Regions from separate parts of the Nocardioides segetis genome, predicted to be linked through region 1. Evidence: riboswitches for the same ligand, from Rfam matches in the RefSeq annotation. Region 1 holds a riboswitch; the other holds the start of a gene.
What was found. A riboswitch is a leader RNA that binds a small molecule or an ion and turns the genes downstream of it on or off. The one in region 1 is predicted to bind glycine.
Positions count from the first base shown of each region.

Region 2: another riboswitch for glycine. It lies ahead of gcvP (aminomethyl-transferring glycine dehydrogenase); the one in region 1 lies ahead of gcvT (glycine cleavage system aminomethyltransferase GcvT).

Region 1 is NZ_JBNINR010000007.1:79,366-82,762, forward strand. Features, by position in the region: gene ACPZVR_RS14780 (SDR family NAD(P)-dependent oxidoreductase) at 1-1,102, opposite strand, end outside; gene ACPZVR_RS14785 (hypothetical protein) at 1,063-1,452, opposite strand; glycine riboswitch at 1,556-1,653, shown strand; glycine riboswitch at 1,654-1,755, shown strand; gene gcvT (glycine cleavage system aminomethyltransferase GcvT) at 1,807-2,925, shown strand; gene gcvH (glycine cleavage system protein GcvH) at 2,946-3,326, shown strand; gene ACPZVR_RS14800 (L-serine ammonia-lyase) at 3,376-3,397, shown strand, end outside.
Region 2 is NZ_JBNINR010000005.1:60,304-63,700, reverse strand. Features, by position in the region: gene gcvP (aminomethyl-transferring glycine dehydrogenase) at 1-1,986, opposite strand, end outside; glycine riboswitch at 2,074-2,164, opposite strand; gene ACPZVR_RS10880 (MerR family transcriptional regulator) at 2,180-2,779, opposite strand; gene ACPZVR_RS10875 (bifunctional nuclease family protein) at 2,921-3,391, opposite strand.

The DNA of each region.
Region 1 (3,397 bases):
GCACCTCGAGCAGCTCGAGCGGGTCGACCTCGTCGAGGACCTGGGTCCAGGAGTTGTTGTCCTGGACGTCCGGGATCAGCCCGCCGGCGTCGATCGCGGTCCCGGCCAGGTGCTGCTCGAGCGAGGCGTTGCCCGCCTTGAGCGCCAGCGCGGTCAGGGACGCGGCGTTGTGGGTGGCGAGGGCCGACTCGGCCGACTCCCCCTCGTGGTGGGCGACCGCCGTCGACGCCAGGGCGCCGGCGATGGCGGCGGGGTGGGCCTCGGAGATCCGGTCGAAGGTGACCATCTCGGGCAGCGCCTTCACCCCGAGCTCGTCGGCCAACGGCAGCGCCGCGCTCTCGCCGTCGATGAGGTGGGCGTAGGCACCCGGCAGGCGGCGTACCGTCTGGCAGGCGTTGTTGACGATGATGTCGAGCGGGCCGTCGGCGGCGACGTCGTCGGTCAGCGAGATGACCTGGGTGGGATCGCGCAGGTCGATGCCCACGATCTTGAGCCGGTGCAGCCAGTCCGCGGAGTCGTCCATCGCGGCGAACCGACGCACGGCGTCCTTCGGGAAGCGCGTCGTGATCGTGGTGTGCGCGCCGTCGCGGAGCAGCCGCAGTGCGATGTACATCCCGATCTTGGCCCGTCCGCCGGTGAGCAGCGCGCGCTTGCCGGTGAGGTCGGTGCGCTGGTCGCGCTTGGCGTGGCTCATCGCGGCGCAGCGCGGGCACAGCCAGTGGTAGAAGGCGTCGACGAGGGTGAAGTCCTCCTTGCAGATGTAGCACCCGCGCGGCGTGATCAGCTCGCCCGCGAACGCCCCCTGCGCCGTCGAGACCAGCGGGATGCCCGCCGTCTCGTCGTCGATGCGCATCGGCGAGCCCGTCGCCGTCCTCTCGATGATCTCCTGGTCGTGGCGCTGCTTGGCCATCCGGATCTCGGCGCGCCGGGCCCGCTTGATCATCTTGTACATGTACGACGCCGCGCGCTTCACCGTGCGGATGTCGTCGTGGTCCGGCGGCAGCTGGGGCAGCTGGCCCAGGACCTTGAGCGTGATCGCGAGCTCGTCGGGGTCGATCCCGCTCAGCTGTTCGGAGGGGTCGACGAAGTACGGGCTGGGCACTGCGGAATGGTACGCGCGACCAGCGGGTGCAGCGGCATCTCCCCCGCCACCTGCGCCCGGAGCTCAGCCAGGCTCGCGGCCACCACCGTCGTCTCCTCGAACTCCGGCTCGGCACCGTGCACCACCGCGCCGTCGTCCTCGCGGACGGCGAGGTAGGCGTACTCCCCCCGCACCGACATCGCCACCACCCGGTGCCGCCGCCAGAACTCCCGGACCTCCGCCCTCTCGTCGTCGCTCGCCGCGGCGTCGAGGCTGATCCGCTCGAACTCGTCGGGAGCGAACCCTCCGGCCGGGCCGGGGCTCGTGGCGTCGCCGGTGACGAACCAGGCGTCGGCGTCGTCGGGGTCCACCCTCGAACTCTACGAGCCGGGTGCCAGGAACCCGGGCGGCCGCGTTGACCGCATCTCCCTGGCCTCCTAGGCTCGGCGTCGCACAACTGAACATCGCGCCGTTCGAACCCCAGCGGGAGAGCCCCCGTCCCACGAGGACGAGGCGCCGAAGGAGCAAATCTCCCCAAGAATCTCTCAGGCACCCCTGACCGCTGGGACGAGGCGAACTCTGGAAAGTCGGACCGGATCCACCGGCCCGCACCCACGGTGCAAGCCGCCCACCGGGCGGCGAAGCTCTCAGGTAGCGATGACAGAGCGGGGAGGCGATCCAGCCACGAGCACGGCGTCGGCCGTGCGTCACGAGGAAGCCTCCCGATGACCACTCCCGCAGGGACCCCGCGGCTCACGCCGCTGCACGACGTCCACGCCACCCTCGGTGCGTCGTTCACCGACTTCGCGGGCTGGCAGATGCCGGTCCGCTACGGATCCGAGACCGCGGAGCACCGCGCGGTCCGCACCCGGGCCGGCCTCTTCGACCTGACCCACATGGGCGAGATCGAGCTGACCGGTCCCGGCGCCGGCGCGGCGCTCGACCACGCGTTGGTGAGCCGGCCCTCCGCGATCGGCGTCGGCCGCGCGCGCTACTCGATGATCTGCGCCGAGGACGGCGGGATCATCGACGACCTCGTCGTCTACCGGCTGGCCGAGGAGCACTTCCTGGTCGTCGCCAACGCGAGCAACGTCGCCGTCGTGGCGCCCGAGCTGGCCGCCCGCGCCGCCGCGTACGACGCCGAGGTCCGCGACACCTCCGCCGACTGGGCGCTGCTGGCGGTCCAGGGGCCGGCATCGGCCCCGATCGTCGCGGGCCTGACCGACCTCCCGGTCCCGGAGCTGAAGTACTACGCCATCGATGCCGGCACGCTCGCCGGCATCGAGGTGCTGCTGGCCCGCACCGGCTACACGGGCGAGGACGGCTTCGAGGTCTACTGCCGGCCGGCCGACGCGGCCGCGGTCTGGGCCGCGCTGGCCGACGCCGGCGAACCGCACGGCCTGGTCCCGGCGGGCCTGGCGTGCCGCGACACGCTCCGGCTCGAGGCGGGCATGCCGCTGTACGGCCACGAGCTGACCCGGGAGACCACGCCGTTCGAGGCGAACCTCGGCCGGGTGGTGGTCCTCGACAAGCCCGCCGGCTTCGTGGGGGACGCCGCGCTCGCGCGGCGCCAGGAGGAGGGGCCGGCGCGGGTCCTCGTCGGCCTGGTCTCCTCCGGGCGTCGCTCGCCGCGCGCCGGCTACCCGGTGCACGACCCGGCGACCGGCGCCGAGGTCGGCGTCGTGACCAGCGGGTCGCCGTCGCCGACGCTCGAGAGGCCCATCGCGATGGCCTACGTACCCCCGGCGCTCGCCGCGGTCGGCACGCGCCTCGCGGTGTCGCTGCGCGGCACGCTCGAGGACGCCGAGGTCGTCGCGCTCCCCTTCTACTCCCGCCCCCGCTGACCCCGACCCCAGGAGACACGATGAGCAACCCCACCCACCTGCAGTACACCGCCGAGCACGAGTGGATCGCCCTCGACGACGCCGGCGGCACGACCGCCAGGGTCGGCGTCACCGCCTACGCCGCCGACGCCCTGGGGGACGTCGTGTACGTCGACCTCCCGCAGGTCGGCAGCACCGTCACCGCCGGCGAGACCTGCGGCGAGCTCGAGTCGACCAAGTCCGTCAGCGACCTCTACGCCCCCGTCTCCGGCGAGGTCATCGAGGTCAACGCGGCGGTCGACGCCGATCCGGGCCTGGTGAACAGCGACCCGTTCGGCGAGGGCTGGCTGTTCGTCGTCGCGGTCACCGCCACCGGCGAGCTGCTCGACGCCGACGGGTACGAGGCGCTCACCCGCTCGTGACGCCCCCGGTTGTACCGTCGAGACATGGATCGCAGGAGCCACTGATCACATGGCTTTGAGCGTCTTCGACC
Region 2 (3,397 bases), on a different contig from region 1:
GCCGCCGTGCTCGTGGACCAGGTCGCACAGCTCGGTGATGGTCTCCTCGTAGACGCCGTGCGTCGAGGGGTAGGTGACCATGATAGCGGCGAGGGTCTCGGAGTACTGCTCGCACTTGGCGCGCAGGTCGGCGAGGTCCACGGTGCCGTCCTCGGCCGCCTTGACCACGACGACCTTCATGCCCGCCATCACCGCGGAGGCCGGGTTGGTGCCGTGCGCCGACGACGGGATCAGGCACACGTCGCGCTGGGCCTGCCCCTGCGCGCGGTGGTAGTTGCGGATCGCGAGCATGCCGGCGTACTCGCCCTGCGCGCCCGCGTTGGGCTGGATGGAGACCCGGTCGTAGCCGGTGACCTCGGCGAGCCAGCCTTCGAGCTGGTCGATGAGCCGGCGGTAGCCGTCGGCGTCCGCGGCCGGCACGAACGGGTGCAGGTCGGCGAAGCCGGCCAGCGAGATCGGCTCCATCTCGGTGGTCGCGTTGAGCTTCATCGTGCAGGAGCCGAGCGGGATCATGCCGCGGTCCAGCGCGTAGTCACGGTTCGAGAGCCGCGCGAGGTAGCGCAGCATCGAGGTCTCGTTGTGGTGGGTGTTGAACACCGGGTGGGTGAGGAAGTCCGTCGTTCGGCGCAGCGCGGCGGGGAGTCCGGCCAGCGGCTCCACCGCGGCAGGGGTGACGCCGAAGGCGGTGTGCAGCGCCCGCAGCGTGGGCGCGCCGGCGGTCTCGCCGAAGGAGATGCCGACGAGGTCGTCGTCGACCTGGCGCAGGTGGACGCCCTCGGCGCGGGCCGCGGCCACCACCTCGGCGGCGCGGCCCGGCACGCGCACCTGCAGGGTGTCGAAGAAGGTGTCGCCGACGACGTCGAGGCCGGCGTTGCGCAGGGACGCGGCGGCCCGACCGGCCAGCTCATGGATGGTGCCGGCGATCTCCCGCAGGCCCTGCGGGCCGTGGTAGACGGCGTACATGCCGGCGGTGACGGCGAGCAGGACCTGGGCGGTGCAGATGTTGGAGGTCGCCTTGTCGCGGCGGATGTGCTGCTCGCGGGTCTGCAGGGCGAGCCGGTAGGCCGGGCGGCCCTCGGCGTCGACGGAGACGCCGACCAGGCGGCCCGGCAGCTGGCGCTCGAGGCCCTCGCGGACCGCGATGAAGCCGGCGTGCGGACCGCCGTAGAACAGCGGCACGCCGAAACGCTGGGTCGACCCGACGACGACGTCGGCACCGAGCGTGCCAGGCGCCTCGAGCAGGGTCAGCGCGAGCAGGTCGGCGGCCACGACGGCCAGACCGCCGTGCTCGTGGGCGGCGTCGATGACCGGCTTGATGTCGGCGATCCGGCCCGACGCGCCCGGGTACTGGATCAGCACGCCCGCGACGGGACCGGCGGGCAGGCCCTGGGCGAGGTCGGCGACCAGGATCTCGATGCCGAGGCCCTCGCAGCGGGTGCGCACCACGTCGATGGTCTGCGGGAGAGCGTCGGCGTCGATGACGAACGGGCCCGACGCCTTCCGGTTGGACCGGTAGGCCAACGCGACCGCCTCGGCGGCGGCGGTGCCCTCGTCGAGCAGCGACGATCCGGCCGTGGTCAGCCCGGTGAGGTCGGCGACCATGGTCTGGAAGTTGATGAGCGCCTCGAGGCGGCCCTGGGAGATCTCCGGCTGGTACGGCGTGTAGGCGGTGTACCAGCTGGGGTCCTCGAGCACGTTGCGCCGGATCACGGCCGGGGTGATCGTGGCGTGGTAGCCGAGGCCGATCATCGCCTCGCCGGGGGCGTTCGCGCCCGCCAGCGCCCGGAGCTCGGCGGCGGCGGTCTCCTCGTCGACGCCGACGGCCAGGCCGAGCGGGTCCGTGGCCCGGATGGACTTCGGCACCGCCGCGTCCATCAGCGCGTCGAGGGAGGGGTGACCGAGACGGTCGAGCATCGCCTCGATCTGGGCGTCATCGGGTCCGATGTGGCGCCGGACGAAGGGAGCGGAGACGAAGGGTGCGCTCATGTGCAGGGAGGCTTCCTCGGGGTCGGGTCGATGAGATGAATCGAGCCCTCCCCCTCTGTCGGCGCGTCACTGCACCTTCAGAGTTGCCTGCTCCGCACGGTCCTGGCGCCTGAGAGGTTCCGGGGAGGGATTGCCCCTTCGGCGCAGGCACGGGGCCTGACTCTCCCGTGCGGCATCGAACAGCGACTACAGGCTACCCCACGTTGCGGGCCGCGCGACGAGCGGCGAGCTCGTCACCGGCAACCGGGGCGTGGTGCTCCGCCTCGTTGGCGTGCTCGCTCGGCAGCAGGGCCAGCGTGCCCTCGATCTCGCGCCAGACACCGCCGATGGCGATGCCGAAGACGCCCTGACCGCCTTGCAGGAGGTCGATGACCTCGTCGTTGCTGGTGCACTCGTAGACCGAGGCGCCGTCGCTCATCAAGGTGACCTGGGTCAGGTCGTCGGTGCCGCGCTCGCGCAGGTGGCTGACCGCCGTGCGGATGTTCTGCAGCGAGATGCCGGCGTCGAGCAGGCGCTTGATGATCTTGAGGATCAAGATGTCGCGGAAGCTGTAGAGCCGCTGGGAGCCCGAGCCCTTGGCCCCGCGCACGCTCGGCTCGATCAGGCCGGTGCGGGCCCAGTAGTCGAGCTGACGGTAGGTGATGCCGGCGGCGTTGCACGCGGTCGGGCCGCGGTAGCCGAGGTCGCTGGGCAGCGGGGAGACGTCGTCGGTGAAGAGCAGGCCCTGCTCCTCGGCGGCAGCCGTCGCCGCGGTCGCGTCCTGACCGACCTTCTCGGGCTGCTGCTCGTTCACGGGGCCTCCAGGGGCTGATCACGCTGGGCACGGCGTCGCACCGCTGTCGTGGGCGACTTCTTCAAGGTACGGCGCCGGTGTCGGGCGGGTCAAAGACGTGGGCGGGCGTGTCGCCGAAAACCCTCACCCTGAGGCTGAGAGTCACCCCTCGGAGCCGAAGTCCTCCGGCGACACGTGGTCGAGGAACTCGCGGAACGCCTCGACCTCGTCCTCCTCCTCGGCCGGCGCCGCGAGGCCGGCCTCGGCGAGCACGTCGTCGGCGCAGTAGATCGTGGTGCCCGTGCGCAGCGCGAGGGCGATGGAGTCGGAGGGGCGCGCGCTCACCTCGACGCCGGAGGCGAAGACGAGGGTCGCGTAGAAGACGCCGTCGCGGACGTCGGTGATCCGCACCTCGCTCAACTCGTTGCCGGTCGCGGTGAGCACGTCGCGCATCAGGTCGTGGGTCAGCGGCCGCGGCGGCACGACCCCCTGCTGGGCGAACGCGATCGCGGTGGCCTCGACGGCACCGATCCAGATCGGCAGGTAGCGCTCACCGCCGACCTCCCGCAGCAGCACGATCGGCTGGTTGGACGGCATCTCCACCCGGACACCCATCACGTCGACCTCGCGCATGCGTCC